Regions from separate parts of the Brevundimonas sp. NPDC055311 genome, predicted to be linked through region 3. Evidence: predicted binding sites of a transcription regulator. Region 3 holds the regulator's gene; each other region holds the start of a gene.

What was found. The regulator LexA, encoded in region 3, represses DNA repair genes until DNA is damaged. The targets are predictions, from matches to a motif close to ATGTTCNCNANNTGTTCT.
Region 1: ACWIDZ_RS15235 (ImuA family protein) is a predicted target of LexA. The motif match lies at 2,549-2,566, and genes of this name have one in related genera.
Region 2: uvrA (excinuclease ABC subunit UvrA) is a predicted target of LexA. The motif match lies at 2,135-2,152, and genes of this name have one in related genera.
Region 4: recA (recombinase RecA) is a predicted target of LexA. The motif match lies at 2,509-2,526, and genes of this name have one in related genera.

The regions. Positions count from the first base shown of each region.
Region 1 is NZ_JBSHMV010000006.1:39,684-43,891, forward strand. Features, by position in the region: gene ACWIDZ_RS15225 (error-prone DNA polymerase) at 1-332, opposite strand, end outside; gene ACWIDZ_RS15230 (DUF6504 family protein) at 329-1,789, opposite strand; gene ACWIDZ_RS15235 (ImuA family protein) at 1,764-2,522, opposite strand; gene ACWIDZ_RS15240 (DUF2945 domain-containing protein) at 2,685-2,906, shown strand; gene ACWIDZ_RS15245 (DUF488 domain-containing protein) at 2,903-3,448, shown strand; gene ACWIDZ_RS15250 (hypothetical protein) at 3,517-3,693, shown strand; gene ligD (DNA ligase D) at 3,696-4,208, shown strand, end outside.
Region 2 is NZ_JBSHMV010000003.1:420,477-424,684, reverse strand. Features, by position in the region: gene ACWIDZ_RS13265 (ABC-F family ATP-binding cassette domain-containing protein) at 1-828, opposite strand, end outside; gene ACWIDZ_RS13260 (hypothetical protein) at 794-931, opposite strand; gene ACWIDZ_RS13255 (group III truncated hemoglobin) at 1,098-1,622, shown strand; gene ACWIDZ_RS13250 (hypothetical protein) at 1,619-2,071, opposite strand; gene uvrA (excinuclease ABC subunit UvrA) at 2,233-4,208, shown strand, end outside.
Region 3 is NZ_JBSHMV010000001.1:338,091-342,298, reverse strand. Features, by position in the region: gene ACWIDZ_RS01625 (ComEC/Rec2 family competence protein) at 1-1,344, shown strand, start outside; gene lexA (transcriptional repressor LexA) at 1,395-2,099, opposite strand; gene ACWIDZ_RS01615 (S9 family peptidase) at 2,221-4,208, opposite strand, start outside.
Region 4 is NZ_JBSHMV010000001.1:1,072,337-1,076,544, forward strand. Features, by position in the region: gene ACWIDZ_RS05210 (bifunctional GNAT family N-acetyltransferase/carbon-nitrogen hydrolase family protein) at 1-857, opposite strand, end outside; gene ACWIDZ_RS05215 (CYTH and CHAD domain-containing protein) at 938-2,455, shown strand; gene recA (recombinase RecA) at 2,625-3,704, shown strand; gene rraA (ribonuclease E activity regulator RraA) at 4,203-4,208, shown strand, end outside.

The sequences.
Region 1 (4,208 bases), on a different contig from region 3:
TCCCAATGGAGTTCGCATTTCGCCTTACCCGCACGACCCTTGCCGAGGCTGAGCAAGCGACACAGCCGGGCGTAGGCGGGCCGATCGGTGGGATAGACCAGAAGCTCGGTCCCGTCGGTGAGCACCAGCCGGGCGCCGACGATCAGGCGGACGCCGGTCGCCTTGGCCGCTTCGTGGGCGCGCACAATCCCCGCAAGCGAGTTGCGATCGGTGATCGCCAGCGCCTCGATCCCCAGCACGGCGGCCTGGCTGAAAAGCTCATCGGCCGACGAGGCGCCGCGCAGAAAGGAGAAATGCGAGGCGCATTGCAGTTCGGCATAGCGCGCGCTCATCCGAACAGCCCGTGCAGAAACCAGCGGTGCGAGCCCGTATGCGGGTCCTCGCCGTCGCCGGCCCGGTAGAGCCAGAAGCGCTCGCCCGCTTCATCCTCGACCTGGAAATAATCGCGCACCGCCTCCAGTTCGGCGTCGCGCGTCCACCATTCACCGAAGATCCGCTCCGGACCATCGGCGCGCATCACCCGTCGCCGCTGGCCGCGCCAGGTGAAGGCGGCGGGCGGATGGTCGGGCAGCAGCGCCATAGCTTCGACCAGCTCGGGCGGGTCGAGCAGCCGCGAGGGCCGCGGCCAGTCGAGAGGCCAGGTGCGCCCATCCGCCGGAGCCAGAGGTGCAAGGCGGCTCAGGCAGCGCTCGGGCACATCGCTCTCGCGCGGGGCGAGGCGATAAAGACGGTCCGCACCGATGCGGTTGGCGAGGGTGTCGATTAGCTCGGAGACATCGGCGGGCGCGGCTTCGACCAGGCTCGATGCGCCCGCCCGGTAGTGCAGCGGTTCGGCCACGGCGGCCGTCAGCGTCATGCGCTCGATTCCGAACCCCGGCGCTACGGTCTCGATCTTGTCGCAGAGGAGCCGGGTCAGGCGCCGGACGTCGCGCACCGGCTTGGCAGTCCCGATGCGGACCGCCTCGACCCGATTGTCGACGCGGTGAAACAGCAGGTCGAGCTTGCGCGCCCCGAGCCGCTTTTCCTCCAGCGCCTCGCAAAGCTGGACGACCAGCTTGCCGGTGTAGCGCGCCAGGGTCTCCGGCGCGCCGATCGGCTCGGCGAAATCACGCACGACCCGCACCAACTCCGCAGCCGTCATCAATTCGAACGGCTCTTCGACGCGGCCATAGGCCTGATCGAGCCGCCGCCCGACCTCGGGTCCGAACCGAAGGGCGAGCGGCGCGCGCGGCGCGGCGGCCAATTCGCCGATATGGTCAAAACCGAGCCGACGCAGAGCCTCAAGGACAACGGACGTCAGGCGCAGCGCGGCGATCGGCAAAGGGCTCAGCCGGTCCGCGACCTCATCGTCAGCGACCACGCTGGCTCCACCGCCGAACCGCGCGAGCGCATGGGCCGCGCCGTAGGAGGGTGCGACGACCGCCCGCGCGTGGATGCCCGCCGAGGCGAGCCGTCCGGTCAAGTCGTCGAGCAAGGCCGCCTCACCGCCCTTAAGGTGAGAGGCCCCAGCAATGTCGATCATCAGGCCGTCGGGCGGATCGGGCGCGACGATCGGCGCATAGCGCCGCAGCACCCACAGCGCGAGCCTGTCCAGCGCGCGATCATCGGCCTCCCGGTCGGCGTCCATCACGGTCAACTCCGCGACCAGAGCCTGAGCCTTCGCTACCGCCATGCCAGGATGGAGTCCGAGTCCCTGAGCGGCCGCATCGGCCGCCAGCACCATGCGTTTGCGGCCGTCGCGACCGACGAGCACGAGCGGCGCGTCAGGCGGCGGCGCGGATGCGCCCATCGACCGGCGCAACCGATCGGTCGGCCAAGTCGGCAGGGAGAGCGAGACGACCCTTCTCATCACAGGCTTCCAGGACAAAATCCGCGCATTCGCCGGCGCGGGACCGGATCAACTCGACCAGCCAGCGGGGGCGGCCGACACCCGGTACAGGCAGGGGTTCCGAAGGCAGGGCCGAGACTCGCCAGCGCGTGACGGCCGCGGTCGGCTGGCCGAAATCGCTGGCGTCTGACTGTCTGCGCCAGCGGCGCACCGCCAAACCCGGCACGCCCGACGCTTCCGCCGCAAGCTGCAAACGCCGCGAGGCGGTCATCGGCAGTTTGGACAGCTCAGCGACGACGCCGGCGAGGCCGCCGTGACGCAAGCCTTCTTCGAAACAGGCGAGCATGGCCTTGTCGTCGCCGATCTCGGCGTAGATCACCCTGTCAGGATGAAGCCCTGCTTGGGCCAGCGCCGGCGCGAAGAGGTCGCGCTGGCTTACGCACCACAGGACCGGCCCCTCCAAGCGAGCCATGATCCCCGCGGCGAACAGCGCCGCCGCCGCGCCGTTAAGCGCGCCTGCTCCGCCGCCAGCGACTTCGTGCAGCGCGCCCAGCGAGAGCCCGCCGCTAGGCAGCCGGCGATCCACCGCCTCGATCCCGAACGGCAACACCCCGCGGTCCCGCTTCTCGCTCGTCTCGATCCGACGAATGCGAGTGCGTAGCGCATCGAGAAGGGGTTTCGAGGGCGATGACATAGACTCCCAATTCTGCCGCGGGCTAAATGTTCCCCTTCTGTTCTACCCGCAATCGTGAAGAGTCAACACGGATCGCATAAGCTGCTGAAATCCGTTGGGGGTCGCCGGGCATGGGCGGGAACGAAATCGCCAAAGCCTGATTGTCCTTTTAGGAGATCAGGAATGGCCAAGACTTTCGACGTTGGCGATCGCGTCAGCTGGAACTCCGAGGCGGGCCGCGTGTCGGGCCGGATCATAAAAATTCACACCCGCGACTTTGATTACAAAGGTCACACGCACCGCGCGTCGGAAGCCGACCCCCAATACGAGATCAGGAGCGACAAAACGGATCACATCGCCGCCCATAAGGGCAGCGCTCTGGATCATGTGCGACACGACGCGTGACGCTGCCGTTCTACACGATCGGACACTCCAACCGGAGTTTTGAGGATTTCGTCGCCCTGCTGCAGGAGGCGCACGTCGAACGGGTGGTGGACGTCAGGAAGATTCCGATGTCCCGAACCCATCCTCAGTTCAACAAGACAACGCTTCCGGACATCTTGGCGGATTTTCAGATTTCTTACGAACATAGCGCCGCCCTGGGCGGTCGACGCGGGCAGGTGAAAGACGTGCCCGCGGACGTGAACGCATATTGGGAAAACAAGAGCTTCCACAACTATGCCGACTACGCCCTCTCACACGAGTTTCGTGACGGGCTCGAACGACTGATCGAGGCCGGCCGCCAGCAGCGCTGCGCAATCATGTGCTCCGAAGCGGTCTGGTGGCGATGTCACCGCAGGCTCATCGTCGACAATCTGCTCGCGCGCGGCGAGCCGGTTCTACACATCATGGGACGCGGTCGTCTGGAACCGGCTCGGCTGACAGGCGGGGCCGTAATTGGTTTGGACGAGACCGTCACCTATCCCGCTCCGATGAGCATGGACTAGGCCTGCCAATCAGCAGACGGCACCTTTCGCTCCGATGGCGCGTTGCGACTCCCGAGAGGAGACTTTCTATGTCCAAACGTGAGTTGATCGATACGGGCTCGGACAAGCGCTACGTCCGGCGCGACGAGAAGGGACAGTTCAAGGAATCCGACGATGTCGGCCGCTCGCTTGCTGCGGACCGCCGCCAGAAGGCGAAGCACGAGAGCAAGCCCGGCCAGGGCGACCGCGGCGATCGTCGGTCCTGACCATGGCCCGCGCCGTACGGCGCGCCGCCTCGGCGTCGTCCGTTTCCGTACCCGCCTTCCGTCCGGTCCAGCTCGCGACGCTGGTCGACGCCGTGCCGAGCGGAAACCGCTGGCTGCACGAGATGAAGTATGACGGCTATCGGCTGGAGGTCGCCATCGGAGGCGGACGCGCCCGCGCCTTCACCCGCTCAGGTCTCGACTGGTCGGAGAAATTCGCCAGGATCGTCGACGCCGCAGCCTCTCTAAATATCGACTCCGCCGTTCTGGACGGCGAGGCTGTCGTGTTCGACGCCGAGGGACGCTCGAGCTTTCAGACGCTTCAGGGCGCATTGAAAGGCGATCCAGCCAGGATCGACTATGTCGCCTTCGACCTCCTCGAAGTGAACGGTGAAGATCTGACCGGGCGGCCTCTTCTCGAGCGCAAGGCGCTTCTGCGCGACCTGCTGCCGACGAAGGCAGGACGGCTCCGCTACTCCGACCATATCCGTGGGAGCGGCGAAAAGCTGTTGAACAGC
Region 2 (4,208 bases), on a different contig from region 3:
GAGCAGGATCTTGGGATCGGAGCTGTTGGCGCGCGCCGCCTTGGCCGTGCGATCACGGCGCGCCTGACGCTCCTGCGCCATCTGCGTCTCACGCTGGACCCGACCGATAGCGCGTTCCGCCTGTTCCAGATCGCGTTCGGCGGCGGCCCGTTCGGCGTCGCGGCGCTCGACATACAGATCCCAGCCGCCGCCATGCACCCGCGCGCCCAGACTGGAAAGCTCGACGATGCGGTCCACGCGACGCAGCAGGGCGCGATCGTGGCTGACCAGCACCACCCCGCCCGGCCAGTCGGTCACGACATCGGCGATCATGGCGCGGGCCTCGGCGTCCAGATGATTGGTCGGCTCGTCCAGCACCAGCAGGTCCGGCGTCGCCAGCTTCAGCCCCGCCAGCCGCAGACGCGTCTGTTCGCCGCCGCTCAACTCCGCCGTACAGCGATCCAACGCCAGATCGGCCAGACCGACCTCGACCAGAGCCGCCTGCATCCGCTCCTCCAGCGTCCAGTCCGCCTCGGCCATGTCGTCCAGCGAACCTTCACCCGCCAACACGCGATGCAGGACAGCCAGAGGCGCAGCGACACCCAGCGTCTCGGCGACCGTCTCATCATCGCCCGGCGTCTGGGCCTGCGCCAGCCAGCCGACCGTTCCGGCGCGCGCGATCGCGCCCTCGGCCGGTTCGGCCAGACCAGCGACAAGGCGCAGCAGCGTGGTCTTGCCCACGCCGTTGCGACCCACGACGGCCGTGCGTTCGCGCCCGAAGGCGAGCGTCAGATTGTCGAAGAGGCTTCGGCCGTCAGGCGTGCGGGCCGCGACGCCGTTGAGCGTCACGAGCGCGGATGCGGACCGGCTTGGGCTTGGGTTGAGTAAGGACATAGGCGAACGCGAGCAGCGGCATGGAAAAGGCGAAACCGATTTCCAGGGTGCTGATCATGATCGTCTTGCCTCCTCACTGATGCGTTGGCTGATGGAAGGATGGGGACGGAAGTTTCGTAACGCAACCCCAAAACTGCGGCTCAGCTTTCGCAATGCGGCCGCCACGCCCCCTTGGACAATCGGCGTCATGGTCTTTCGGCCTCCCGGCTCCTATCTTGAGCGTCATGAGCACGCCTGATCGTCCCGTCGCCTTCCGTATCGACCGTCCTGCGCCGGATCGAGCCGAAGCCGCCGCACGTAGAGAAGCCGCCGTGGCCCGCATCCGCGCCGAGACCGGCATCGACGAAGCCATGATCGACTCCCTAGTCGAGGGCTTCTACGCCAAGGTGCGCGACGACGATTTCATCGGCCCGATCTTCGACGCCCGCATCGACGACTGGGGTCCGCATCTGGAGCAGATGAAGCTGTTCTGGTCGTCCGTCGCCCTGTCCACCGGCGTGTATCAAGGGCGGCCCATGCCCAAACACCTGCCCTTGCCCATCGATGCGCGCCACTTTGACCATTGGCTGAGCCTGTTCGAGGCGACCGCCCGCGATCTGTGTCCGCCCTTGGCGGCCGAACACTTCATCGTCCGCGCCCGCCGCATCGCCGAAAGCCTCGAACTGGGCGTCGCCAACGCCAACGGGGTGATGGTCGGCCCCGGCGAACGCTATCAGCGGCCGGCAACGCCGTGGGCGCCGGAAAACTAGGCGGCTTTATCGTCTTCCGCCGCCTTCGGCTCGCCAGCCATACGAACATTGATGTTGAAGGTATGAACCTTCCACTCGCCCTTCTCGCGCATCATGGCGGAATAGACCCGAACCGTGCGATCCGCGTAAACGTAGTCCTGCTCCAGTTCATAGGTTTCGCCCTGAGATCCGGTGGTCTTGCGGGACTGCACCAGCTTGGGCTCAGGCGGAGCCGCGTCGCCGATCATGTCGCGAAGCATGGGAAGCTGGGCCTTGACCTCTGCCGGATCGTTTTCCGACAGCATCCGCGCAACGACAGCGTCATCACGGCCAGCGACCATATCGCCGTAAAAGGCCTCAGCCTCAGCGTTCAGCACCGGATCGGATGTAGGCAGCGTCGCGTGAAAATTACAGGCGGCGAGCACCGAGGCCGCCAGAGCCAGCATCACAGCCTGAAAACCGATTTTCATACATCCCTCCGCTTCTGACCGGCAGCATATGCGGAATCCCTGCGGCCACAACGACGAGCCCAAGAGTTCTTATATTGTTCTTGCTGTTTGCGGCGAATTGATCCCCATATAGCGTCGTCGCCCCGGACCGTTTTCGGGGTCTCCCGCGTTCCTCGGATCTCATGGTCGAAAAGCACAACTTCATCCGCGTTCGCGGCGCCCGCGAGCACAACCTCAAGGGCGTCGATCTCGACATTCCGCGTGAACAGCTGGTGGTCGTGACCGGCCTGTCCGGGTCGGGCAAATCCTCGCTGGCGTTCGACACCATCTATGCCGAGGGTCAGCGCCGCTATGTCGAAAGCCTGTCGGCCTATGCGCGCCAGTTCCTGGAACTGATGGGCAAACCGGATGTGGATCTGATCGAGGGCCTGTCCCCGGCGATCTCCATCGAACAGAAGACCACGTCGAAGAACCCGCGGTCGACCGTCGGCACCGTCACCGAAATCCACGACTACATGCGCCTGCTCTGGGCGCGCGTGGGCATTCCCTATTCGCCCGCCACCGGCCTGCCGATCGAAAGCCAGACCGTTAGCCAGATGGTCGACAAGCTGACCGCCCTGCCCGACGGCGAACGCATCCTGCTGCTGGCGCCGGTCGTTCGCGGCCGCAAGGGCGAGTACAAGAAGGAAATGGCCGAGTGGCAGCGTCAGGGCTTCCAGCGGCTGAAGATCGACGGCGAGTTCTACGCCATCGAGGACGCCCCCGCGCTCGACAAGAAGTTCAAGCACGACATCGATATCGTCGTCGATCGCATTGTAACCAAAGAGGGTCTTGAGGGCCGTTACGCCGACAGCATTCAGACCGCGCTGGGTCTGGCCGACGGCATCGCCACGGCGGAATGGGCGAATGCGCCCGAAGGCGAAGAGCCGCGCCGGATCGTCTTTTCCGAGAAGTTCGCCTGTCCTGTCTCAGGCTTCACCATCAGCGAGATCGAGCCCAGGCTGTTCTCGTTCAACAACCCCTTCGGCGCCTGCCCGGCCTGTGACGGCCTGGGGGTCAAGCTGGCCTTCGACGCCGATCTGGTGATCCCCGACCGCGACAAGACCCTGCACAAGGGCGCGGTGGCGCCGTGGGCGCGCGGCCCCTCGCCGCTCTATACGCAGACGCTGCAATCGCTGGCCCTGCACTACGGCTTCTCGATGGACAAGGCGTGGCGCGACCTGCCGGAAAAGGCGCAGGCCGTCATCCTGCGCGGCTCGGGCGGCGACAAGATCAAGTTCGTCTATGACGACAACGCCCGCAAATACGAGGTCTCCAAGCCGTTCGAGGGCGTGCTGCCGAACCTGGAGCGCCGCTGGCGCGAGACCGACAGCGCATGGGTGCGCGAGGAACTGGGCCGCTATCAGTCCGAAACCCCGTGCGAGGTCTGCGGCGGCAAGCGCCTGAAGCCCGAAGCCCTCGCGGTCAAGGTCGGGGGCGAGGACATCGCCGACATCTCCAACCTGTCGATCTCCAAGGCCTTCCTGTGGTTCTCGACCCTGGAAGACGGCCTGACCGAGAAGCAGATCGAGATCGCCCGGCGCATCCTGAAGGAGATCACCGACCGCTTACGCTTCCTCAACAACGTCGGCCTGGATTATCTGAACCTGTCTCGCAGTTCCGGCACCCTGTCGGGCGGCGAGAGCCAGCGCATCCGGCTGGCGTCGCAGATCGGCTCGGGCCTGACTGGCGTGCTTTATGTGCTGGACGAGCCGTCGATCGGCCTTCACCAGCGCGACAACACCCGCCTGCTGGACAGCCTGAAGGGCCTGCGCGACCTGGGGAACTCCGTGCTGGTGGTCGAGCACGATGAAGAAGCCATCCTAACGGCCGACTACGTCATCGATATGGGCCCGGCCGCCGGGGTCCATGGCGGCACGGTCTGCGCCGAGGGCACGCCCGCCGAGGTCATGGCCAACCCCAACTCCCTGACCGGCCAGTATCTGACCGGTGCGCGCGAGATCGAACTGCCGCCCGAAGGCCGCCGCCCCATCAACCGCAAGCGGATGCTGAAAGTCTCAGGCGCGACGGGCAACAACCTGAAGAACGTCACGGGCGAGATTCCGGTGGGCGTCTTCACCTGCATCACCGGCGTGTCGGGCGGCGGGAAGTCGACCTT
Region 3 (4,208 bases):
CCCGACCTGGACGCCATGCGGGATTCGGGACTGGCGCACATCCTGTCGATCTCGGGCCTGCATATGGCGGTCGTCGGGGGCTTCGTCTTCTTCACGGTGCGCCTGCTGGTGGCGACCTGGCCGTGGCTGGCGCTGCGCGTGTCGGGCAAGAAGGTCGCGGCGATCGCCGGTCTGGTTGCGGTCGGGACCTATCTGATCATCTCCGGCGCGCCGCCGCCGGCCGAGCGGGCGGCGGTCACGGCCTCCATCGCCTTCCTGGCCGTGTTGGCGGACCGGCAGGCCGTGACGATGCGGGCGCTGGCGGCGGCGGCCTTCGTGGTCCTGTTGCTGCGGCCGGAAGCCGTGGTGACGCCGGGGTTCCAGATGTCGTTCGCGGCGACGGCGGCTCTGGTCGCCCTGGTCGAGGTCTGGCCGCGTCGTATCCGCGAGTTCGCCGCGCCCTGGCCTATCGTCATGGTGCAGAGGTTCGGCAGCTGGCTGCTGGCCGCCTGCGCCGCCAGTCTGGTGGCGGGCATGGCGACCGGGCCGTTCGCCATGCAGCATTTCAATCGGACGGCCGTCTATGGGCTGATCGCCAACCTGGCGACGGCGCCGCTGGCGGACTTCATCATGATGCCCGCCTTGGCGCTGGGGGCGGCGCTGGAGCCTTTGGGACTTGGCGCGCCCTTCCTGTGGCTGGCAGGGAAGTCTGTGGACGCCATGCTGGCCATCGGCCACTGGGCGGCGAGTCTGCCCGGCGCGGTTCAGGCGATCCCCAGCGCTCCGGCGGCGGCCCTGCCGGTCGCCTTCCTGGGCATACTGTTCATGTGCCTGTGGCGCGGACGATGGCGATGGGTGGGCCTGCCGTTCGCGGCGGCGGTGCTGATCTGGCCGCGCCCGGCGCCGCCGGACGTGTGGATCGGCGACGGCGGGGCGAACGCGGCGTATCGGCAGGGGGAGCAGGCGGTCGTGATGCGGCCTGCTGTGCGTCAGTTCGCCAGCGACCTGTGGTCGCGACGGCGGGGGCTGGAAGCGGTGGGACGATCGAGCGAAGGCTGGACCTGCAAACGGTCCTTCTGCGCGCCGGAAGGCCGGGAGGGCGCGCTGGCCCTGTGGTGGGGCAAGGCGGCGCCGGGCGCGGAGCAGATGGATCAGATGTGCCGCAGCGCCGGGGTGGTCAGCGTGCGGGCCGCGGTAGGGATCCTGCCACCATCATGCGAGGGACGGCTGGTGCTGGACGGCGCCGATCATGCGCGCGGCGGCTCGGTGGAGCTGTGGCGGGACGAGGCGGGCGCCTGGCGCGCCCTATGGGCGGCGGAGGTGCGGGGACGGCGGCCGTGGAGCGGAGGCGGGACGAGGCGTTGACCCTCAACCCCGCTCATCCCGGCGTCCGCCGGGATGAGCGGAAGTGGGGATCAGTGATACCGGCGCAGAAGGCCGACCAGCTTGCCCTGGACCTCGACCTGGTCGGGGCCGAAGATGCGCGTCTCATAGGCGCTGTTGGCGGGTTCAAGCGCGATGGACTGGCCCTTCTTGCGCAGGCGCTTCAGCGTGGCTTCCTCGCCCTCGACCAGGGCCACGACGATCTCGCCCGAGGAGGCGTTCTCGACCCGCTTGATGATGACCGTGTCGCCGTCGAGGATGCCGGCCTCGATCATGGAGTCGCCCTCGATCTCAAGCAGGTAGTGCTCGCCCGCGCCCAGCATCGCCTCGGGGACGGGCAGGCGCTCGCGTTCGTGCTGGATGGCGGCGATGGGGGTGCCGGCGGCGATCTTGCCCAGCAGGGGCAGGTCGCGCACGTCGTTGGCGGCCTCGGCGACGGCCGGGCGAGGGTTCAGGCCGCCGCCCTGGATCACGTCGGGCTTGAAGGGCGCGCGGCCCTTGGCCGGGGCGGCGGTCGTCGCCTGTTCCGGCAGCTTCACCACCTCCAGCGCGCGGGCGCGGTGGGCCAGACGACGGATGAAGCCGCGTTCCTCCAGCGCCGTGATCAGGCGGTGGATGCCGGACTTGGACGCCAGGTCCAGCGCCTCCTTCATCTCGTCGAAGGACGGTGAAACGCCCGTCTCCCGGATGCGCTCATGAATGAACATCAGGAGTTCGTGCTGTTTCTTTGTGAGCATGGCGGCGAATCCAGAACAAGGCGTGAACCGTTCGTGATGTTCTGTAAGTGTTCTGGTTAAAAGTCAACTAACGCCACGCTGGCCCCCGCGCCCGTCGCCGGACGGACGCGGGGACAGGCTCTTACTGCGCCGTCGTGGTCGGGGCGCCGTCCTTGTACCGCTCGAACCACTCGATGATGGCGTTCATGCGGGCCGCGTTCTGGGACGGGCGGACGGCCAGGCTGTGGCCGACGCCGGGGATCTTCACCAGGGCCGTGGGCACGCCGCGCAGCTGCAGGGCGGTGTAGTACTGCTCCGACTCGCTGACCGGGGTGCGATAGTCCTCGTCGCCGACGACGACCATGGTCGGGGTCTTGACGTTGCCGACCAGCGACAGCGGCGACCGGCGCCAATAGGCCTCCGGGTTCTCCCACGGAAACTCGCCGAACCAGTAGCGGGCGAAGAAGGCGGGGTTGTCGCCCGTAAGCACGAAGCTGGCCCAGTCGATGACGGGCTTCTGGACCACGGCGGCCTTGAAGCGGTCGGTCTTGCCGACGATCCAGCTGGTCAGCACGCCGCCGCCCGAGCCGCCGGTGACGAATAGGCGGTTCGGATCGGCGACGCCCTGCGCGATGACGGCGTCGACGCTGCTGATCAGGTCGTCATAGTCGTTCGACGGATAGTTGTGGTGGATCAGGTTGGCGAACTCGTCTCCATAGGAGGTCGAGCCGCGGGGATTGACCGACAGGACGGCATAGCCCGCTGCGGCGAACAGCTGGTTGTCGGTGGCGAAGTGAGGGCCATAGGCGGCGAACGGGCCGCCGTGGATTTCCAGCACCAGGGGATAGCGCTGGCCCTCGACATAGTCGGCCGGCAGCGTCAGCCAGCTTTCGACCGTGCGTTGATCATGGGAGGAGGCGACCTGGACGCGACGCACCTCGCCCAGGCGGCGAGCGCCCAGGAAATCGGCGTTCAGCCGGGTCAGCTGGGTGCTGCGGCCGCTCTTCAGGACGTGGACGTCGGCCGGGCGGCTGGAATCGCCGCGCGTATAGGCGATGGCGCCGTCGTCGGCCACGGTGAAGCCGCCGCCGGTGTAGGGACGGCCGAAGTCGTCGCCGGTCAGATCTTCGATCAGGGTGGTGATCGCGCCGTCCAGCGACACGCGGGCGACCTTGGTGCGGCCCTGGTCGTCATAGGCGACATAGACCGAGCGGCCGTCGCGGCTCCACACCGGCGACTGGACCGAACGGTCGAGATCCCCGGTCAGGACGCGGCGGTTAGAGCCGTCGGCGTCCATCACATGAAGGCGAGTGTTGTGATAGCCCATCCGCTTGTCGTCATAGCCGAGGTAGGCGATGCGACGACCGTCGGGCGATGCGACGGGCGAATTGTCCGGCCCCGCGCGGTCGGTAAGGGCCGTCAGACCTCCCGTCTGCACGTCCAGGGCGTAGACTTCACTGTCGGCGGACTCGCGTTGCCAGTCGGCACGGCGGTTGGCGCTGAGGTAGATGGTGCGGGAATCGGCCGACCAGGACAGGCCGCCGCCGTGATTGAAGTCGCCATGGGTCAGCTGGCGCCCGCCGCCGCCCTGGGAGCCGACGACGAAAACGTGGCGGAAGCCGGGCTTCAGATAGCCCTGGCCGTCGGCGCGATAGGTGACGGTGTCGATGATCTCCAGCGGCGGAGCCCACTGGGCGCCTTCCGGCTTGACCAGCGCCGAGCCGATCTTGGGCTTTTCGCCGGGAACCAGGACGGAATAGGCCAATTGCTCGCCGTTGGGCGACCAGCTGACGCTGGACGGGGTGTTCGGCAGGTTGGTGACGCGGACCGATTCTCCCGACGCCATCCAGCGCACGAACAACTGCGGCGCGCCGCCTTCGGCGCTGGAGATGTAGGACAGGCGCGTGCCGTCCGGCGACCAGCGCGGCTGACGGTGCGAGCCGGCCGAGGCGATCAGCGGCGCGTGGCGGCCGGTCTTCACGTCGATCAGCCAGATGGTCGGGCGCATCCGGTCGGTCATGATGTCAGCCGTCTGGCGAACATAGGCGATCTGCGCGCCGTCCGGACTGATCTGGGCGTCGGAGGCGACCTCCATGCCGAACAGGTCCTGGGCGGAGAAGAGACCGCGGT
Region 4 (4,208 bases), 730 kb from region 3:
AGCAGCTGAAGCGTGAACAGCTCGGGGAAGACCACGAAGTCGGCGCGATAGTCCGACCCCACGTCGACGAAATATTCGACGTTGTCCATGAACTCGCCGAAGCTCTCGACCTTGCGCATCTGCAGCTGGACGGTGGCGACGCGCACCGTCTCCTTGACCGCAAAGGCCGCCCCCTTGCCCGTCGCCTCGACATAGTAGGGGTTGCGCCAGACCCAGCGCGCCGCATGGCCCAGCGACGCCTTGTCCGACGGCAGGTAGTTCAGCAGCACCCCCGCCGGCTCGAACCCCGAGCGCTGATGAAAGGCCATGATCGGGTCCTTCACCTTGCGGTCGCGCACCGCCTCGACATAGGCGTTCGGGTCGGGATAGGCGGCGCGGCGGCGCGCCAGCCCCGGCATCCGCCCGCCGAAGACCACGCCCTTCAGGTTCTGCGCCTCGCACAGGTCGCGGCGCGCGTCATACAGGCGCTGGCCGATGCGCAGGCGGCGCCGGGCGGGGTCGACGCAGACCTCCATGCCGTACAGCCACTCGCCCTCGGGATCGTGCCGCGCGCCGTAGCCGCCGCCGGTGATCTGGTCCCAGGTGTGCGGCCCCATGGCCGAAGCCTCGTCGATGCGGAAGCTGGCGGCGTAGCCGACGATCTCGCCCTCGAACTCGACCACGAACTGGCCGTCGGGATAGGTGGCGATCTGGCCGCGCAGCATCCCGGCCGTATAGGGCGGCATGTCCTTGTAGACCCGCGCCACCAGGGCGTTGATCCCGGCGACGTCGCCCATGCGGGCGTTGCGGATGGTCAGGACGGCGGGCTTGGCCGGTTCGGCGGTCTGGGTGGTTTGGGCGGTCTGAAGATCAGTCATGCACTCCCTAACGCTCGAGCTTGGCCGTTGGATCATTTCATCGTCTTGGACCGGCATGAGGATAGGCGCACAATGGCGTCATGTCCGGCATGACGCAGGAAATCGAACTGAAATTTCGGCTGGGGCCGGGCGCCGCCGCCCGTCTGGCCGCCCACCCGGCCCTGGCGGGCGAGGACAGCGTGCAGACCCTGCGCTCTGTCTATTTCGACACGCCCGACCAGGTGTTGCGGCGCGCCGGCTGGGGGTTGCGAGTACGCGCCACGGGACGCGGCTTCGTCCAGACCCTGAAGGGCCAGACCGGCGGCGACGTCCTCAACCGCGCCGAATGGGAGACGCCGGTCGCCGGCGAGGCGCTCGACTGGAAAGCGCTGAAGGCGACGCCCGCCGCCGCCCTGCTGAAGGGCCGCCGCCGCGCCCTGGCCCCCCGTTTCGCCAGCACGGTGCGCCGCCGCACCCGTCTGGTCGCCTTCGACGGCGCGGTGATCGAGGCCGCTTATGACGAGGGCGAACTGTCGGCGGGCGACCGCGTCGAACCCCTGCGCGAACTCGAACTGGAGCTGAAGGACGGCCCGCCCCAGGCCCTGTTCGCCCTGGCCCGGCGCCTGTCGGCCGACATCGCCCTGGTCCCCCTGTTCGAGAGCAAGGCCGAGCGCGGCTGGCGCCTGGCCGAAGGGCTTGAGCGCGCGCCCCGTTTCGCCCTCGTCGATCCCCTGCCCCGCGCCCTGAGCGCCGAAGCGGCCCTGCGCCGCACGGCCCTGGCCGCCCTGGGCCAGGTCTCGGCCAACGCCGAACTGCTGCGACGGGTGCGCCGTCCCGAGGCCCTGCACCAGCTGAGGGTGGGTCTGCGTCGCCTGCGCGCCGCCTTGTCCGTATTCAAACCCCTGCTGGGTCAGGACGCCGCCCCCGTCGTCGCCGCGCTGAAATGGCTGGCGCATGAGACCGACGCCGCGCGCGATCTGGACGTCTTCATCCGCGACGTCTTCCACCCCGCCGCGCTGGAGACGCCCGACCCCGACCTCGCTCCCCTGGGCCTGCGACTGCTGGCGGCCCGCAGCGGCGCCTACCGCCGGGCGATGGCGGCGATCGATTCGCCGCGCTACGCCGCCGCGATGTTCGAGGCTCTGGCCTGGATCGAGACCGGCGCCTGGCGCAGCGACCCCGATCCGGTGCGGACCTGGCGTCGACAGCGGCCTGTCGCCGACTTCGCCGCCGAGGCCCTGCAAAGGCTGAACCGACGCGTACGACGCGGCGGCCGCCGTCTCGACCGACTGGACGCCGCAGGGCGCCACCGCCTGCGCATCCGGGTCAAACGCCTGCGCTATGCCGCCGAGTTCTTCGCCGGCCTGTTCGACCATCCCCGCCGCGAGCGGCGTTTCCTCCAGGCGCTGGAGCGGGTGCAGGACGCCTTCGGCGCCCTCAACGACCTGGCCGTGGCGCGCGACCGCATCCCTGCAGAGGCCCGACTGACCTCGCCCGAGATCGCCTTCACCGCCGGGCGGCTGATCGGCCTCCGCGAACAGAGCGCCGTCGTCCTGCACGCCGCCTCAGGCCGCGCCTTCACCTGCCTGTCCCGCGTCCGACCCTACTGGCGCGGCTGATAGGTCACGACAAAATCGGTCGCATGGCGATGAATGTTCTCGTTCAGTTCACGAGAACATCTTGCGAACAAGAACAAACCGTGTCCATAGTCCGGCTCACCAAGGGAGCGGGTCCGTGGCGGGTCTCTCCCGAAGTCAGATGGGAATCATGGCAAGGGAGAGAAAACCAATGTCACAGGCGGCACTGAAGCTCGTGGGTAAAGAAGACGGCGACAAACAACGCGCTCTAGAGGCGGCGATCGCGCAGATCGATCGCGCCTTCGGCAAGGGCTCGGTCATGAAACTGGGCAAGGCCGGACAGGTGGCCGAGATCGAGAGCGTCTCGACCGGCTCGCTGGGCCTCGACCTGGCGCTCGGCATCGGCGGCCTGCCGGTCGGCCGGGTGATCGAGGTGTTCGGCCCCGAATCCTCGGGCAAGACGACCCTGGCCCTGCACACCGTGGCCGAGGTCCAGAAGAAGGGCGGCGTGGCCGCCTTCGTCGACGCCGAGCACGCGCTTGATCCCGTCTACGCCCAGAAGCTGGGCGTCAACCTCGACGACCTGCTGGTGTCGCAGCCCGACGCGGGCGAGCAAGCGCTGGAGATCGTCGACACCCTGGTGCGCTCGGGCGCCGTGGACATCGTGGTGGTCGACTCGGTCGCCGCCCTGACGCCGCGCGCCGAAATCGAGGGCGAAATGGGCGACAGCCTGCCCGGCCTTCAGGCCCGCCTGATGTCGCAGGCCCTGCGCAAGCTGACGGCCTCGATCTCCAAGTCCAAGTGCATCGTCCTGTTCATCAACCAGATCCGTCACAAGATCGGCGTCATGTACGGTTCGCCGGAAACGACGACGGGCGGCAATGCGCTGAAGTTCTACGCCTCGGTGCGCCTGGACATCCGCCGCACCGGCGCGATCAAGAACCGCGACGAGGTGGTCGGCAACACCACCCGCGTCAAGGTGGTCAAGAACAAGGTCGCCCCGCCGTTCCGCGAGGTCATCTTCGACATCATGTACGGCGAAGGCATCTCCAAGATCGGCGAGATCATCGACCTGGGGGTCAAGGCCAACATCATCGAGAAGTCCGGCTCCTGGTTCTCCTACGACTCCACCCGCATCGGTCAGGGCCGCGAGAACGCCAAGGAATTCTTGAAGAACAACCCCGACATGGCCCTCGCCATCGAGAAGGCGGTGCGCCAGTCCACGGCCAAGATCGCCGACGACATGCTGGGCGCCCCCGAACCCGACGAGGGCCAGGACCTGGAGGGCTGATCCGTCCCATCATCTGAACGCCGTCATCCTCGGGCTTGACCCGAGGATCCAGTCGGGAAACGCCCTCTTCCTTCTCCGCCCGGATCGCGCAGGCGGTCCGATCCTCGGGTCAAGCCCGAGGATGACGGCGGAAAGGGCGGGCCTTTCCTGATCGGCCAGAGCTTCTCCGTTCGCCGCTGCGCGACCCGCCTACCGACCCCGCGTGGCCGGTCGGACGGAGATCGGCCCGCCCGACCTGCTTCGGGCGGGCCTCTTTTTTGCCCGCTCAAGACGCCGCCCCCTCTCCCCGCTCATCCCGGCGGACGCCGGAATCCAGTGCTTTGGCTTCCAAGGCGCAGCGGTCAACAGATGGCGAGGCGCGGGCGTTCTTACTGGATCCCGGCATCCGCCGGGATGAGCGGAGATTGAGACACGCCGCCAACGCGTTTCTCCGCGCAACGGCCTTGTTCCCCATGGCTCCCAACGGGCAAGCTCCCCACAAAGAACCGGAGCCTCCCCATGACC